One region of the Variovorax sp. PAMC28562 genome, then DNA from elsewhere that is predicted to be linked to it. Evidence: predicted binding sites of a transcription regulator. Region 1 holds the regulator's gene; each other region holds the start of a gene.
The links. The regulator sigma-54, encoded in region 1, starts transcription at its own class of promoters, with help from an activator protein. The targets are predictions, from matches to a motif close to TGGCANGNAANCTGCTTT.

Region 1 (4,011 bases):
AGCGCCGCCGTGGTGCAAGGCTCCGTCGATGCGCTGTCACGGGCACAGCAGGCGCTCGAAGGCTTGACCAACCAGCTGCTCGAAATCGGTCGCATCGAGGCCGCTGCCGACCCGTTCACGTTGACCGCGGTCGCCCTCGCACCGCTGCTGAACGAGTTCGCACGGCAGGCCGGCAGCGGCCGGGTGCGGGTGCGTTGCCCGGCCGAAGCCATCGTGTGGACCGACACGGTGGCGCTGCGCCGCATCGTCGCCAATCTGGTCGACAACGCTGTCAAGTTCGCACCCAATGGCCGCGTGTTGCTGGCCTGTCGGCGCCGGCCGGGCGGCTGGCGCATCGAGGTGCGCGACAGCGGCATCGGCATTGCGCACGAAGCGCAGGAGCGGGTGTTCGGCGACTTCGAGCAGGTCGGGAACGTGGAGCGCAATCTACAGCGTGGGCACGGCCTGGGGCTGGCCATCGTGCGGCGCCTGGCGATGCGGCTGGGGGTCCAGATCACGCTGCGGTCGCTGCCGGGACGCGGCTCGGTGTTCGGCTTCACGCTGCCATCGGCCCCTCGCGATGGGCACCCCGACCTCACGGCACGCGCCGCGACCGCGGCGGCGACCAGCACCGCTGCGCTCGACGCCATGCCGCTCGCGCCCGGCTTGGCGGTGCTGGTGGTCGAAGACAACGCCGTGGTGGCCGACAGCCTCGCGGCCCTGCTGCGCCAATGGCAGGCGCTGCCACGCATCTACGAGAGCGCGGCCGAGGCGCTGGCGCTCGCCGACCTGCAGGCCATCGACGTCGCGCTGTGCGACATCCGCTTGCCGGGCAAGCTCGACGGCATCGACCTGGCGCGACGCCTGCAACTGCAAAAGCCGTCGCTCACGATCGCGCTGATCTCGGCCGATATCGATGAAGCGACGCTGCACCTGGCCCGCGAGCGTGGCTGGCATGCGTTGCGCAAGCCGGTGCAGCCGGCAGAGCTGCGCGGGATTTTGTTGCAGGCGCGGCGGTAAACCGACGCCTTAAAGGGCCTTGCGCAGATTCGCCGGTGCGATGCGCAGCGCTTCGCGGTATTTGGCGACGGTGCGCCGCGCACATTCGATCCCCTGCTCTTTCAGCATGTCGGAAATCTGGCTGTCCGACAGCGGCTTCTTGATGCTCTCCGCGCTCACGAGTTGCTTGATGAGCGCTCGCACTGCCGTGCTGGATGCATTGCCGCCGGTTTCGGTGCCGAGTGCCGAGCCGAAGAAGTACTTGAGCTCGACCGTGCCGTAAGGCGTCGACATGTACTTGGCCGTGGTCACGCGGCTGATGGTCGACTCGTGCAAGCCCAACTCGTCGGCGATCTCACGCAGCACCAACGGGCGCATGGCGAGTTCTCCGTGCACGAAAAAGCTTTTCTGCCGCTCGACGATGGCGTTGCTCACCCGCAGGATGGTGTCGAAGCGTTGCTGGATGTTCTTGATGAACCAGCGCGCCTCCTGCAGCCGCTGCGACAGCGCCTGGCTGCCCTCGCCCTTGTGCGCCTTGAGCGCGCCGGCGTAGATGTCGTGCACGCGCAGACGCGGCATCACGTCGGGGTTGAGCATCACGCGGAACTTGAGCGTCGCGCCGCGACCGGTGCGGGTGACGATCACGTCGGGCACCACGATGTTGCGTTCGACATCGACGAAGCGGCGACCCGGCTTGGGCTCCAGCTTGGCAATCATCTGCAGCGCGCTGCGCACTTCTTCTTCGTTGCTGCGTGCGAGCGTGGCCAAGCGTTTGAAGTCGCGCCGCGCGAGCAGTTCCATCGGCTGCTTGCAGATCAGGATCGCAGTCTTGCGGATCTGCTTTTCTTCGACGGTCTCGTTCTCATGGGCGAGCGCCTTCAGCTGGATCGCCAGGCATTCGCCGAGATCGCGTGCGCCGACGCCGACCGGCTCCAGGCTCTGCAACAGGCCAAGCGCCACCTGGAAGTGGTGGACGAGGCCGTCGAACTGGTCGTTGTCATCGCCTGCGAGGCCTGATGCCAGCGCTGGCAACGAGTCTTCGAGGTAGCCGTCGTCATTCAACGATTCGATCAAAAAACGCAACGCGGCCTGGTCGTTTTCGTTCAGCCGCAGGCTCAGCGCCTGTCGGTGCAGGAAGGATTGCAGCGACTCCTGGCTGCGCGCGAGCTCGGTGGCGTCGGTGCGCTCGCTGCCGTCGTTCGGACCCAGGTTGTTGCTGCTGGCGGGCGCCTCGCCGCCCCATTCGCCATCGTCCGGCGTCATCTCGACCGTGCCATCGCCGCCCCAGTCGGGCTCCTGGTCGGACATCTCGCTGGCCGGCGCTTCGGTCTCGCTGGCGGTCGTGGTGGTGCTCGCGCCGTCGGCGTTGGTCGCCAGCGCGCTCGGCGCGAACTCGCCGTCGCTCTCGCTCTGGCGGTCGCTGTCGTGCTCTTCACGCGGCGCCGGCGCGTCGGACACGTCGATGCCGAACTCTTCGCGTGCTGCTTCTTCGGCCGTGCGCTCCAGGAACGGGTTGTCGTCGAGCATCTGCTCGACTTCCTGGCTCAACTCGAGCGTGGACAACTGCAAAAGCCGGATCGACTGCTGCAGTTGCGGCGTGAGCGCGAGGTGCTGCGATACGCGCAGCGACAGGCCTTGCTTCATCCTGCGCGCTCTACATCCGGAAGTGTTCGCCGAGGTAGACGCGTCGTACCTCGGCGTTGTCGACGATCTCCGAAGGCGTGCCCTGTGCCAGAACTTGCCCGTCGCTGATGATGAAAGCGTGATCGCAGATGCCCAGCGTTTCACGCACGTTGTGGTCGGTGATCAGCACGCCGATGCCGCGCTCTTTGAGAAAGCTGATGATTCGCTGGATTTCGATAACGGCAATCGGGTCGATGCCCGCGAAGGGTTCATCCAGCAGGATGAAGCGCGGCTGCGTGGCGAGCGCACGGGCGATTTCGACCCGCCGCCGTTCGCCGCCCGACAGCGACAACGCCGGCGAGTTGCGCAAATGTTCGACGCGCAGATCGTTCAGCAGCTCGCTCAGCCGCTCTTCCATCCGTGCCTTCGATATCGGGACCGACTTGCCGGACTCGTCGGTGTCTAGCTGCAGCTCGAGCACGGCCCGCACGTTCTCTTCGACCGTGAGCTTCCGGAAAATCGACGCCTCCTGCGGCAGGTAGCTCAGACCCATGCGCGCGCGCTTGTGGATCGGCATGTGCGCGATAGGCTCGCCGTCGATGGTGATCTCGCCCGCATCAGCGCGAACCAGTCCGACGATCATGTAGAACGACGTCGTTTTTCCGGCGCCGTTCGGGCCCAGCAGCCCGACCACCTCGCCCTTTTGCACGCCGAGCGACACATCCTTGACGACCGTTCGGCTGCCGTAGGTCTTTTTGAGGCCGCGCGCTTCGAGGCGGCTGCCGACGTCGATCGTGTCTGCGTTTTCGATCACTTGCGCGGTTCTCCGCCGAGCGTGGTGCTCTGTCGCAAGCCGGAGCCTGGAGCGGGGGTGGCGGGCTGGGTAGCGGCCGGTGCGGCACTTGACCCTGAGCCAGAACCCGAGCCCGAAGCACCGGATGCTGGTGGCGTGGCTTTGGCGCCACCGGCTGCCGACGCCGGAGCGCGCGGCGTGAGCACCGCCCTGACGCGGCCACCCGAAGCACCGGCCGCGACACTGGCGTCCGGCGGCAAGGTCGAACCGTTGACCGTGAAGGTGTCGTTGCTCTGGTCGTAGACGATCAGCGGGCCGGTGGTTTCGTCGTTGACTTTGGTGCCGATCAGCCGCCGCATCACGGCATGGCCGATGAACTTGACGTTGTCGGCGCGGCTGTCGTATTCGATGCGATCAGCTTCACCCTCGGTCCACTCGTCGCCCGGCGCGTCGCGTTTTTGCTTGTAGTAAGCCAGCTTGCCCGGCTCGGGCGTGACCACGCCGTACTGGTAGCCCTCGGGGTCCTGGCGAACGTCGATGCGGGCGCCGCGAATCACGATCGTGCCCTTGGTGACGAACACCTTGCCGGTGAAAACGCTGGTTTGCTTCAGGTCGTC
Region 2 (4,011 bases), 710 kb from region 1:
GACCAGCGCCAGCTTGAGCGGAAAGCCCGGGTCCCAGCGCGATGAGCCGGTGGCGGAGGTCTCGGCGTCGATGTCTTCCTGCAGCATCAGGGGTTGGCTGCGGCCGTCGACGTACCCGAAGTTTTCAATGCCGTCCCCGCGCGCATTCTTCAGGGCGCGGCCATGCTGGACGTGGACGATGGTGCCGCCCGCGTCTTCGATGAGCCCTTTGACCTTTGCGGCCAGTGCGGCCGTCTTGCCCTCCGTTTCGTCGGCTGCGAGCACCATGCCATGGATATCGCCCTGGAACGGCGTTTCCCAAGTGGTGACGGCCGGGTCGGCAAGCGCTGAAATGCTGCCGGCAGCCTTCATGCCGCCGCGGAAATCTGTGTCGGTCGGGGCGCTCGCGGCAAGGCCGAGCGCCTGGTAGCCGGTAAAGCTCAGCGCCAGGTGCACGAACGGACCACCGCCGTCGCACTTCTTGCTCGCCTTGAATTTTTCCGCGTCGAGCAATTGCCGATGGGCGCTGACGACATGAAAGTTCGCGAGGTCGCGCAGCATGCGTTTCGAGTCTTTTGCTGCCGGGCCGAACTTGAAGAAGATATCGGCAGTCGACTCTCGTCCGTGGCCCTTGAGGATATTGCCCTGCAGGGCCTGCAGCAACTTGAGCTCGTCCGAGTCGGCCTTTTTCCAGGCGAGCGGTTTGGTCAGATGAATCGGCATGACGAAATCTCCTGTGAGTGGGGGATTTCAGTCTAGGAAGCCGTCTTGCCGTCCACATCCGCCGGATGGTGGAACCATCGCGACGGCCTCGAAGGCAGATGGTCTAGCACCGTCGGAAAGGTAGAAGGCCGTTTGTTGGTGAGTGCTGACCATCTGGCCAGGACCTGCGGTAGCTATATGCCGCCATGCAAGCGTTTGTTGAACGCGCAAAAAAAAGCGCCGACCAGCGGCGCTTCGAAAAGGTATTCAGGCGTCTCGAATGGAGCCTTGAATATTTATTGTTCAACAGTCGGAAGCTTTGTCTCCTCAGACCCTCGACAGCCGGGACGTGCCCGCTTGCGAGTGGCGAGACTTTAGGTTGTCGCACCGAGGTAGTGCATTAGGAGTAACCCGCTCTAAAGCGTGCACGGCGTCACGTTGGTGACGTGAGTTTGTTTCTGGAAGTTAACAAATGGCACGACTCGTGCAGGCGAAGAGTGTCCCAAATCCCCGATTGGCTTTTTCCGATGGCACTGGTTCCCCAAGCGTCCCTCAATGGTGCCGACACCGCCTGGCTCATGACATCGACCGCGCTGGTCCTGCTCATGACACTGCCCGGCATCGCGTTGTTCTACGCGGGCATGGTGCGGCGCAAGAGCGTTCTGAACACGATGGCCAGTGTGCTGGTCGTCGCCGCCGCCGTGTCGATCACCTGGTTTGCGATGGGCTACTCGCTGGCGTTTACTGCGGGCTCGTCATGGCTCGGCGGCACGAGCCGCTTCTGGTTTGCCGGCTTCGACTACCTGAAAGAAGCGGGCACCGTCGCGGTGAGCCATGTCGCGCCGAATGTCCCTGAGTCCGTGTATGCGATGTTCCAGCTGACCTTTGCCATCATCACCTGTGCGCTCGTCGTCGGCTCGTTTGTGGAGCGCATGCGGCTGTCGGCGGTGCTCTGGTTCGCCCTGCTCTGGAGCGTCCTCGTCTATGCGCCGATCGCGCACTGGGTCTGGGAGCCGGGTGGCTGGCTCGCCCAAATGGGGGTGCTCGACTTCGCCGGCGGCTCGGTGGTGCACGTGAACGCGGGCGTGGCAGGGCTGGTGTGTGCCTATGCGGTCGGCCCGCGCCGCGGCTACGGGCGCGAGTCTTTCGAGCCCTACAGCCTGGCGTTGACGATGGTCGGTGCCGGCCTGTTGTGGGTGGGCTGGTTCGGATTCAACGCTGGATCTGCCGTGGCGGCCGATGGCCGAGCCGGGCTTGCGATGCTCGCGACGCACCTTGCCGCGGCGGCGGGCGCGCTGAGCTGGATGATCGCCGAGTGGACGACACGGCGCAGCCCGTCGTTGCTCGGCCTGTGTTCTGGCCTGGTGGCAGGCCTGGTGGCGATCACGCCTGCTGCGGGCTTCGTGACGCCGCCCGCCGCGGTGGCCATCGGTCTGATCGCCGGGCTGGCCTGCTACTGGGGTGCAACCGCGCTCAAGCGCGTGCTGCGGGCCGACGATTCGCTCGACGTCTTCGGCGTGCATGGCATCGGTGGCATCGTCGGCGCGCTGTTGACGGGGGTCTTCGCAGACAGCCGCATCTCCGGCGGAACCGGCCACCTGGGCGTACAGGCGCTTGCCATCGGCGCGGTCGCGCTGTACAGCGCCATCGGCACGGGGCTGGTGCTGCTGGTGGTCCACATCGTGGTCGGCCTGCGCGTCAGCGACGAGACCGAAGCGGTTGGCCTCGACCTCGGCCAGCAGCGCGAGCGCATCGGCACCTGAATGAACACAACGACATGACCGAAGAGGATCGCATAGCCGCAGCGGCCCGACTGCACGTGGCGCTGCGCCGGAAGACCGGCCGCGTGACCGACACAGAGTGGATGTCCGTCAACGTCGAGTACGCGACAGCGATAGTGCGCATTGCGCGGGCGCACGCCACGGCGACGAGCGATCTCGATCTGGCGGCCATCGCCACGGGGCTCGAATTTGCGATGGCGCCGCTGGCGCCGGTAATCTCGAAAGGCGCCCCGCGCTATGTGGGTGGATTGCGGTGAGCCCCAGCTAAATTGCGGCGCTCCTCGACTTGGCGCCGGCCACGGCATCTTCGTGCATCCAGCCTGCGGCCTTCTCCGCCATCATCAACGTCGGGCTGTTGGTGTTGCCGCTGGTGATCGTGGGCATGGCACTGGCGTCGACCACCCGCAGGCCATGGATCAAATTGCCGCGCCCATCGCGCACGCGCATGCGGGAGTCGAGCACGGCCATCGAATCGCTGTCGGCGCCCATCTTGGCGGTGCCGACCGGATGGAAGATGGTGGTTGCGATGTCGCCCGCCAGCCGTGCGAGCTCGTCGTCGGTCTGGTACTGCACGCCGGGCTTCCACTCTTCGGGCTTGTACTTGGCCAACGCCGGTTGGGCCGCGATGCGACGCGTGACGCGCAGCGAATCGGCCGCGACCTTGCGGTCTTCATCGGTGCTCAGGTAGTTGGGCGAAATCGCCGGCGCGTCCTGGTAGCGCGGGCTCTTGATGCGCACGGTGCCCCGACTGGTCGGGTTCAGGTTGCACACGCTCGCGGTAAAGGCCGGGAAACTGTGCAGCGGCTCGCCGAAAGCATCGAGCGACAGTGGCTGCACGTGATACTCGAGATTCGGCCATTCGTGCTCGGGCGAACTGCGCGTGAAGGCGCCGAGCTGCGACGGCGCCATGCTCATCGGGCCGCTGCGCTTCATCACGTATTCGAGGCCGATCTTCGCCTTGCCGAAGAGCGACGAGGCCAGCACGTTGAGTGTCGGTGCGCCTTCGATCTTGAACACCGCACGAATCTGCAAGTGGTCTTGCAGGTTGCCGCCGACGCCGGGCAGGTCGGCCACGACCGGAATCCCATGTTCCTGCGAGAGCGCCGCGGGTCCAATGCCCGAGAGCTGCAGGATCTGTGGCGAGCCGATGGCGCCGCCGCACAGCACCACTTCTTGCGTGGCGTGGGCGATCACCATCTCGTGCCCGTCCCACACCTGCACGCCGGTGCAGCGCTGACTGCCGTCGGACTGCTTCTCGACGATGAGCTTGGTCACATGCGCGCTGACCCACATCTCGAAGTTGGGCCGCCCGTAGCAAACCGGCCGCAAGAAGGCCTTGGCCGTATTCCAGCGCCAGCCGTCCTTTTGGTTGACCTGGAAGTAGCCGACGCCTTCGTTGCTGCCGCGATTGAAGTCGCTGCTGTGCGGAATGCCGGCCTCTTGCGCCGCCAGTGCAAAAGCATCGAGGATGTCCCACCTCAGCCGCTGCTTTTCGATGCGCCATTCACCGCCGACACCGTGCATCTCGTCGGCACCGAGGTAGTAGTCC
Region 3 (4,011 bases), 2.2 Mb from region 1:
CCATCGGCCGGCTGGTCCATGCGCTGCAGCGCGAGCGCGGGTTTTCCAACGTGCTGCTCGCCTCGCAAGGACGTCGCTTCGCGGCGCAACGCAGCGCCCAGATCGGTGAATGCGGACGCTTCGAACGCGAGGTTCGGGTCGGGTTCGACTTCCTCGAGAGCGAAGGCCGGCGTGCGGGCAGTGGCACTCGCCTGTTCAGCCGTATTGCCTGGGTGCTGCCCGGGCTGGACGCCCTTCCCACGCTGCGTCGCCGCATCGGTGCGCTGGAAACCAGTGCTGCAGAAGCGACAGCGGCCTTCGCGAAGCTGATTGCCGGCCTGCTGGCCGTGGTGTTCGAGGCAGCCGACGGCGCCACCGACCCAGAAATTTCGCGCCTGTTGGCGGCGATGTTCAATTTCATGCAGGGCAAGGAGTTCGCCGGCCAGGAACGCGCTTGCGGTGCCGCGGCTTTTGCGACGGGACAGAACGATCCGCTGCGCCAGCAGCAGTGGTTGCAACTCATCGCCGCGCAGGAGCGCTGCTTTCACGTGTTCGCCGACTTTGCCGGGCCGGCAATGAGCCAGCTCTGGCGCGAGCGCGAACCGGACACCGAGCTCGCCGAACTCGAACGTTTGCGCCGAATCGCATGCGCCGCGCCCGCCGGCGTGCCGCTCGACCCCGAACTCAGCGCCGTCTGGTTCGACTGCTGTTCGTTGCGCATCGACGCGATGAAGGATGTCGAAGATCGGCTGGCCGTGGATTTGCGCGACCTGTGCCGCGACAAGACGCTGCAGGCACGCGGAGAAGCCGAGTCGTACGAGGTCATGCTCGAGCAACTGGCCGGAGAGCCTGACACAGCAGCCACCGCTTTTTTCGACGAACCGGGCGCCGAGCCTGGCCCGCAAGTAGCCGGTAGCGGACTCACTTCCGCCGCAGCACCCTACGGCCATCAGCTCGAACGCTCGATTCTCGAGATGATGCAGGAGCAGGCGCAACGCCTCCAGGCCATGAGCGACGAACTCGACGCCGTGCGTACCGCCCTGAACGAACGCAAGCTCGTCGAGCGCGCCAAGGGCTTGTTGATGGCCCATCGTCGACTGACTGAGCCCGAGGCGCACCAGATGCTTCGGCAAACCGCGATGAACCAGAACCGGCGGGTCGTCGATGTCGCCGAATCAGTGCTTTCCATGGCCGACTACCTGCCCATCGGCAGCTGAAATGGTGCGTTGCACAAACGAAGTGCGAAATTGCAATTTCGGATGAAATCTTCTCCGAAACCAATCTCAGCCTAGCTTCAATGCTATCGATTGAGTAGCAACCACAGTGGCCGCAATGCTGGCACGCTGCTTGCACTCAGCTCTCACATAGACCAACGACGGTCTTCAGGCAGGCGACATCCAATGGCGGGTGTCGCCGACCCAACGGACAAAGGCGTCCTTATCTGCATGCGCTCGCTTTCGAGCAGCACATGCGCGGTGAGGACGCCTTTTTTGTTTTCCGCTTTGCCCTTTTGTTTCTGCCTTTTTGGCCTTGTTCATCCTTTCATTTATTCGGAGTTCGTCCCTCAATGACCGATCTGCTCATACCGAAGCTCAGTCGCCGCAAGATCTTGCAAGCCGCCGCCATCGGTGCGATCGGCATCGACCCCGCATTGCGTGCCGTCGTCTGGGCGCAAGGCTCCGACAAACCCGAGAAAGAAGAAGTCAAGATCGGCTTCATTCCTCTGACCGACTGCGCCAGCGTCGTGATGGCGTCGGTGCTCGGCATCGACAAGAAGTACGGCGTGAAGATCGTGCCGAGCAAGGAAGCCAGCTGGGCCGGCGTGCGCGACAAGATGGTCAATGGCGACCTGGACTTCGCCCACGTGCTCTACGGTCTGGTCTACGGCGTGCACCTGGGCATCGCCGGGCCCAAGAAGGACATGGCCGTGTTGATGACGCTCAACAACAACGGACAGGCGATCACGCTCAGCAAGAAGCTCGCAGACAAGGGCGCAGTCGACGGCCCGTCGCTCGCCAAGATGATGGCGACCGAAAAGCGCGAGTACACCTTCGCGCAAACCTTTCCGACTGGCACCCACGCGATGTGGATGTATTACTGGATGGCGGCAAGCGGCATCAATCCGCTTAAGGATGCCAAGTCGATCGTCGTGCCGCCGCCGCAGATGGTCGCCAACATGCGCATCGGCAACATGGACGGCTTTTGCGTCGGCGAGCCCTGGGGCCAGCGCGCCATCATGGACGGCATCGGCGTCACAGCCATCACGACGCAGGACATCTGGAAAGACCACCCGGAAAAGGTGCTCGGCACCACTTCGGAGTTCGTGCAGAAAAACCCGAACACCTGCCGCGCGGTGACCGCCGCGATCCTGGAAGCCGGCCGCTGGATCGACACCGGCCTTCAGAACAAAAACAAGATGGCCGAAACCATCGCCGACAAGAGCTACGTCAACACCAGCGTCGACGCGATCAACCAGCGAATCCTCGGCCGCTACACCAACGGCATGGGCAAGAACTGGGACGACCCGAACTTCATGAAGTTCTACAACGACGGTGCGGTCAACTTTCCCTACCTGTCCGACGGCATGTGGTTCACCACGCAGCACAAGCGCTGGGGTCTGATCAAGGAGCATCCGGACTACCTGAAGGTTGCGACGGAAATCAACCGCATCGACCTCTACAAGCAGGCCGCCACAGCCAGCAAGACGCCGGTCCCGAAAGACACGATGCGCACCAGCAAGCTGATGGATGGCGTCGTATGGGACGGCAAAAACCCGAAGGCCTACGCCGATTCGTTCAAGGTTCACGCTTAAGGAGCACAGCATGGTCAGCGCCGTCTTTCATTCCCCTCGCGACGCTTCGGTTGCAGTGCCATTGCCGGCGAATGCGACCGTCGTCAAAAGCGCTGCACGCGTTGCGGTCGCCACCACCGGCGGGCCCGCACCGAGCGTTCGCAAACCGCTCGACCTGCGCAGATTCTGGATGCGCGTGTTGCCCCCGCTGGTGGGCTTCGGCGTGCTCGTCTTGATCTGGGAACTGATCGCATTGCGTAGCGCCGGCACCTTTCCCCCACCGTGGGAAACCTGGCTGCAGGCTGTCAAGATCTTCAGCGACCCGTTCTATCGCAACGGCCCCAACGACCAGGGCGTGGGCTGGAATGTGCTGTCGTCGCTGGGTCGCGTGGCGTTGGGCTTCGGCCTGGCGGCAGTGGTCGGCATCCCGGCGGGCTTCGCGATCGGCCGCTTCGAGTTCCTGGCGCGCATGTTCAACCCGCTGATCAGCCTGCTGCGGCCGGTGTCGCCGCTGGCCTGGTTGCCGATCGGCCTGCTGGTGTTCAAGGGTGCCAATCCTGCGGCCATTTGGACCATCTTCATCTGCTCGATTTGGCCCATGGTCATCAACACCGCGGTCGGTGTTCAGCGCGTGCCTCAGGACTACATGAACGTCGCCAAGGTACTGAACCTGAGCGAATGGAAGATCGTCACCAAGATCCTGTTCCCTGCCGTGCTGCCCTACATGCTGACCGGAGTGCGCCTGGCCGTCGGCACCGCCTGGCTGGTGATCGTCGCGGCAGAGATGCTGACGGGCGGTGTCGGCATCGGCTTCTGGGTCTGGGACGAGTGGAACAACCTTAACGTCAAGAACATCATCATCGCGATCTTCGTCATCGGCATCGTCGGCATGCTGCTCGAATACGCGCTCATCAAGATCGCGACCGCTTTCACGTTCGAAGAGGTGAAGTCATGAACGACGACAAGAAGTTCATTGACATCAGCGATGTCGAACAAACCTTCAAGACCGCCAAAGGCAGCTTTCAGGCCTTGCGCGACATCAACCTCACCGTCGCCAAGGGCGAATTCGTGGCGCTCATCGGGCACTCTGGCTGCGGCAAGTCGACGCTGCTGAACCTGATCGCGGGCCTGACCATGCCGACCCATGGCACGCTCTTGTGCGCCAACCGCGAGATCGCCGGCCCCGGCCCGGAGCGCGCGGTGGTGTTCCAGAACCATTCACTGCTGCCCTGGCTCACCTG
Region 4 (4,011 bases), 2.3 Mb from region 1:
ACACGCTCAACGGCGTGAGCGCCAGCGTGACGACCCACTGCTCGCGCAAGGTGCGCGCCAGATGGCCGGCCACGCCACCCCTGGCGACAGTGGCCGCACCCCCATCGGTCGCAAAGAGCACGCCCACCGCGACGAAGCTGAGCCAGAAGCCGGCTTGCATCAAAGCCCACGGATCGATCGCTACCACCACCGCGCAGACCAGCAGCCAGACGTGCGGCCAGGGCCAGCGCCGGCCCGTCAGGCGCAACAGCGCGACCGTTGCGAGCATCCAGATCGTGCGTTGCGATGGCACGCCCCAGCCGCTGAAAAGCGCGTAACCCGCCGCCAGCAACACGCCACCGACCAGCGCAGCATGCGGCGCGGGCCACATCAGCATGAGCCGGTCGCTGCGCCGCCACAGCGCGCCGACCAGCAGCGCGGCGAGCCAGGCGAACATGGTGATGTGCAGTCCGGAAATGCTCATCAAATGCGCCACGCCGGTGGCGCGAAAAACATCCCAGTCGGCTCGATCGATCGCGTTCTGATCGCCGGTGATGAGCGCCGCGATGACGCCGGCCAACTTGCGATCGGGCACGTGCGTGAACACGGCATCGCGCACCGACTCGCGCCCACGCTCGATCGGGTGCTGCCATGTATCGGCAAGGCGCAAGGGGGCCGCATCGCCCGCGCCGGTGCGCACATAGCCGTTGGCCTGCAAGCCCTGCTCCCACATCCACAACTCGAAGTCGTAGCCATGCGGGTTCGAGCTGCCATGCGGTGCCTTGAGCCGGACTGTCATGCGCCAGCGTTCGCCTGCGTGCAGGGGGCCAGGTGCGGCAGCGACTTGGACACGCGCGCCATCGTCGGAAGCATTGCCCCACGCCGATGTGTTGGCGGCATACCACCCGAGAGCGATACCCGGCGGCACGACAGCTGCGGCCGGTGCCATCCGTGTAGCCCGTGTCGGCCCGGACAGGCCGTCGTCGTTTGCGGGCGCGGACGTTTGCGTGGCCCATCGTGCCCATGCGACTTCCAGCCGAAAGCGCGTGCCCGTCTCACTGTGCTGCGGCATCTGCGCCACCACGCCCTCGACCACGACATCACGGCCTTCGAGTGCCGGGTCGAGCGCCTCACGTAAATAGCTTGCAGCGCGCCATCCGGCGGACCCAGCGCCGGCCATCATGCCCGCCGCACACGCCATGACGAGCAGGAGCCCGCGGAGCCTGGCCGTGTCCGCTCGAATCCGTGCCAGCACGCACAACCCGACCACGCCGACAGCCAGCAAAGCCGCGTAAACGACTGCATTCCAGAGCTCGCCCTGTTGCAACTGCACGACAGCGCCAGCGACCGAACCCGCCAGTGCGGCAAAGGCACCGCGGCTCACGCACGCCCACCCGCAGCGTCGCAAAACCGACGCACGCGTGTGCTCAGATCCACTCCCTGTGGCATGACTTAAATCACTCCCTGATCAATCTCGTTGAGGCGCTCTTTGGCGCGTTAATTGCTTGACCTCGGCTAGTATGCGTCTCGAACGAGGCCTTCGCCCAACCGCCTCTCAGCCTGCACTTTTCGACGCTTCCGGCGCCCAAAAAAACATGTCCATTCACGCCGCACTTCACCACGTCACGCATTACAAGTACGACCGTCCGGTGCAATTGGGGCCGCAGGTCGTTCGGCTTCGCCCGGCACCGCATTGCCGCAGCAACATCATTTCGTATTCGCTGCAGGTCGAGCCTGCCGAGCATTTCGTCAACTGGATGCAAGACCCGTTCGCCAACTACCAGGCGCGGCTGGTGTTCCCGGAGAAGACAACCGAATTCAAGGTCACGGTCGACCTGGTGGTCGAGATGGCGGTCTACAACCCGTTCGACTTCTTCCTCGAGCCGCAGGCCGAGAACTTCCCGTTCGAGTACACCGAGTCGCAGGCTGTCGAACTTGCGCCTTACTTGGTCGCAGACCCGGGGACACCGCTGGTCGAGGCCTATCTTGAAAAAGTCGATCGCAAAGAGCAGCGCACCATCGACTTTCTGGTTGGCATCAACCAGCAGGTGCAGAAGGACGTCAACTACCTGATTCGCATGGAGCCCGGCGTGCAAACGCCGGAAGAAACGCTGACCAACGGCAGTGGTTCTTGTCGCGATTCGGGCTGGCTGCTGGTTCAGTTGCTGCGTCACATCGGCCTGGCGGCGCGCTTTGTTTCGGGCTACCTCATCCAGCTCACGCCGGACGTGAAAGCACTCGACGGCCCGAGCGGTACGACGGTCGACTTCACCGATCTGCACGCCTGGTGCGAGGTGTTCTTGCCGGGCGCAGGATGGGTCGGCCTGGACGCCACCTCCGGCCTGCTCGCCGGCGAAGGCCACATCCCGCTCGCCTGCACGCCGACGCCGTCGAGTGCCGCGCCGATCGAAGGCGTGGTGGACGATGCAGAGGTCGAGTTCGGCCATGAAATGAAGGTCTCGCGCATCTACGAATCGCCGCGCGTGACCAAGCCCTACACCGAAGAGCAATGGGCCGAAGTGCTGGCCCTCGGCGATGCGGTCGACAAGCGACTGCAAGCCGGCGACGTGCGCCTGACGATGGGCGGAGAACCGACCTATGTGGCGACCAGCGACCGCGATGCGGCGGAATGGAACATCGACGCCCTCGGCCCGACGAAGCGCGGCTACGCGACCGAGTTGGTGCAAAAGCTGCGTGCCGAATACGGCAAAGGCGGCTTCCTGCATTTCGGCCAGGGCAAGTGGTATCCCGGCGAGCAATTGCCGCGATGGGCACTGTCGATTTTCTGGCGTGGCGACGGCGAGACGCTGTGGCACAACCCCGAACTCTTCGCCGACGAACGGGTGCCGACGCACTACACCAGCGAAGACGCGCGCCGCTTCACCACCGTGCTGGCGCACAAGCTGGGCTTGACCGAGCGCTACATGCAGCCGGGCTACGAAGACGTTTACTACTACCTCTGGCGCGAGCGTCGGCTGCCGGTCAACGTCGACCCGTTCGAGTCGAAGCTCGACGACGAACTGGAGCGCGTGCGCCTGCGCCGCGTGTTCACCCAAAAGCTCGATGCGGTCATTGGCTACATGCTGCCGATCGAGCCCGGCAGCGCCGACAAGGACGCGCCACCGCTGGAAGGACCGGGCTGGAAAACCGGCCCGTGGTTCCTGCGTGACGACCGGCTGTATCTCATCCCCGGTGACTCGCCGATGGGCTACCGCTTGCCACTCGATTCGCAGCCCTGGGCCAGCAAGGGCGACTACCCGTACCTGATCGAACGCGATCCGACAGCACCGCGCGCCGCGCTGCCGACTTCAGCCGACTACCGCGAACGCTACGCGACCAACTCTGCGCCTCCGACGGGTGACCTGGGTGCCGTGCCCTATGTCTTCGGCGCGCCACCGGTTACCGCGCCGGAGCTGCGCTTTCAAGGCGCTGGTGGACATGCTGCTGCTGATGAGGGCCCGGCGGCGGAAGTCGACGCCGCTGCAGCCAGTGCTGCTGCCGCCTCCGTTGCATCCAGCGCCACGCGTCAGCCACGCCGCGGCGAGTCGGCTCATTGGGTCACGCGCACCGCGCTGTGCGTCGAAGTGCGCGATCCGCGCCGCGCCAATGGCCCGGCCGCTGAAAAAGTCGGTACTGCATCGGGCGTGCTGTACGTCTTCATGCCGCCACTGGCACGCCTCGAGGATTACCTCGACCTGGTCGCCGCCATCGAAGCGACGTCGGCCCAACTCGGCGTGCAGGTCGTCATGGAAGGCTATCCGCCGCCACGCGATCCGCGCTTGAAGATGCTGGCCGTCACGCCCGACCCGGGCGTCATCGAAGTCAACATCCATCCGGCCAGCAACTGGAAGGAACTGGTCGAACACACCGAGTTCCTCTACAACGCCGCGTTCGAGACACGCCTGTCGGCCGAGAAGTTCATGACCGACGGCCGCCATACCGGCACCGGCGGCGGCAATCACTTCGTGATGGGCGGCGCCACTCCGGCGGACAGTCCGTTCCTGCGCCGACCGGAGCTGCTCGCCAGCCTGC

Region 2: a site for sigma-54 is predicted at 1,155-1,172, ahead of H7F36_RS06725 (ammonium transporter). Genes of this name have one in related genera too.
Region 3: a site for sigma-54 is predicted at 1,316-1,333, ahead of H7F36_RS13645 (CmpA/NrtA family ABC transporter substrate-binding protein). Genes of this name have one in related genera too.
Region 4: a site for sigma-54 is predicted at 1,470-1,487, ahead of H7F36_RS14395 (DUF2126 domain-containing protein). Genes of this name have one in related genera too.

Annotation. Positions count from the first base shown of each region.
Region 1 covers NZ_CP060296.1:718,285-722,295, forward strand. Annotated here, with positions in the region: gene H7F36_RS03480 (hybrid sensor histidine kinase/response regulator) at 1-999, shown strand, start outside; gene H7F36_RS03485 (RNA polymerase factor sigma-54) at 1,009-2,622, opposite strand; gene lptB (LPS export ABC transporter ATP-binding protein) at 2,633-3,412, opposite strand; gene lptA (lipopolysaccharide transport periplasmic protein LptA) at 3,412-4,011, opposite strand, start outside.
Region 2 covers NZ_CP060296.1:1,428,639-1,432,649, forward strand. Annotated here, with positions in the region: gene H7F36_RS06720 (Dyp-type peroxidase) at 1-702, opposite strand, end outside; gene H7F36_RS06725 (ammonium transporter) at 1,209-2,444, shown strand; gene H7F36_RS06730 (hypothetical protein) at 2,459-2,719, shown strand; gene H7F36_RS06735 (GMC family oxidoreductase) at 2,727-4,011, opposite strand, start outside.
Region 3 covers NZ_CP060296.1:2,892,908-2,896,918, reverse strand. Annotated here, with positions in the region: gene H7F36_RS13650 (nitrate regulatory protein) at 1-1,196, shown strand, start outside; gene H7F36_RS13645 (CmpA/NrtA family ABC transporter substrate-binding protein) at 1,547-2,791, shown strand; gene ntrB (nitrate ABC transporter permease) at 2,802-3,725, shown strand; gene H7F36_RS13635 (ABC transporter ATP-binding protein) at 3,722-4,011, shown strand, end outside.
Region 4 covers NZ_CP060296.1:3,054,118-3,058,128, reverse strand. Annotated here, with positions in the region: gene H7F36_RS14400 (DNA internalization-related competence protein ComEC/Rec2) at 1-1,363, opposite strand, end outside; gene H7F36_RS14395 (DUF2126 domain-containing protein) at 1,575-4,011, shown strand, end outside.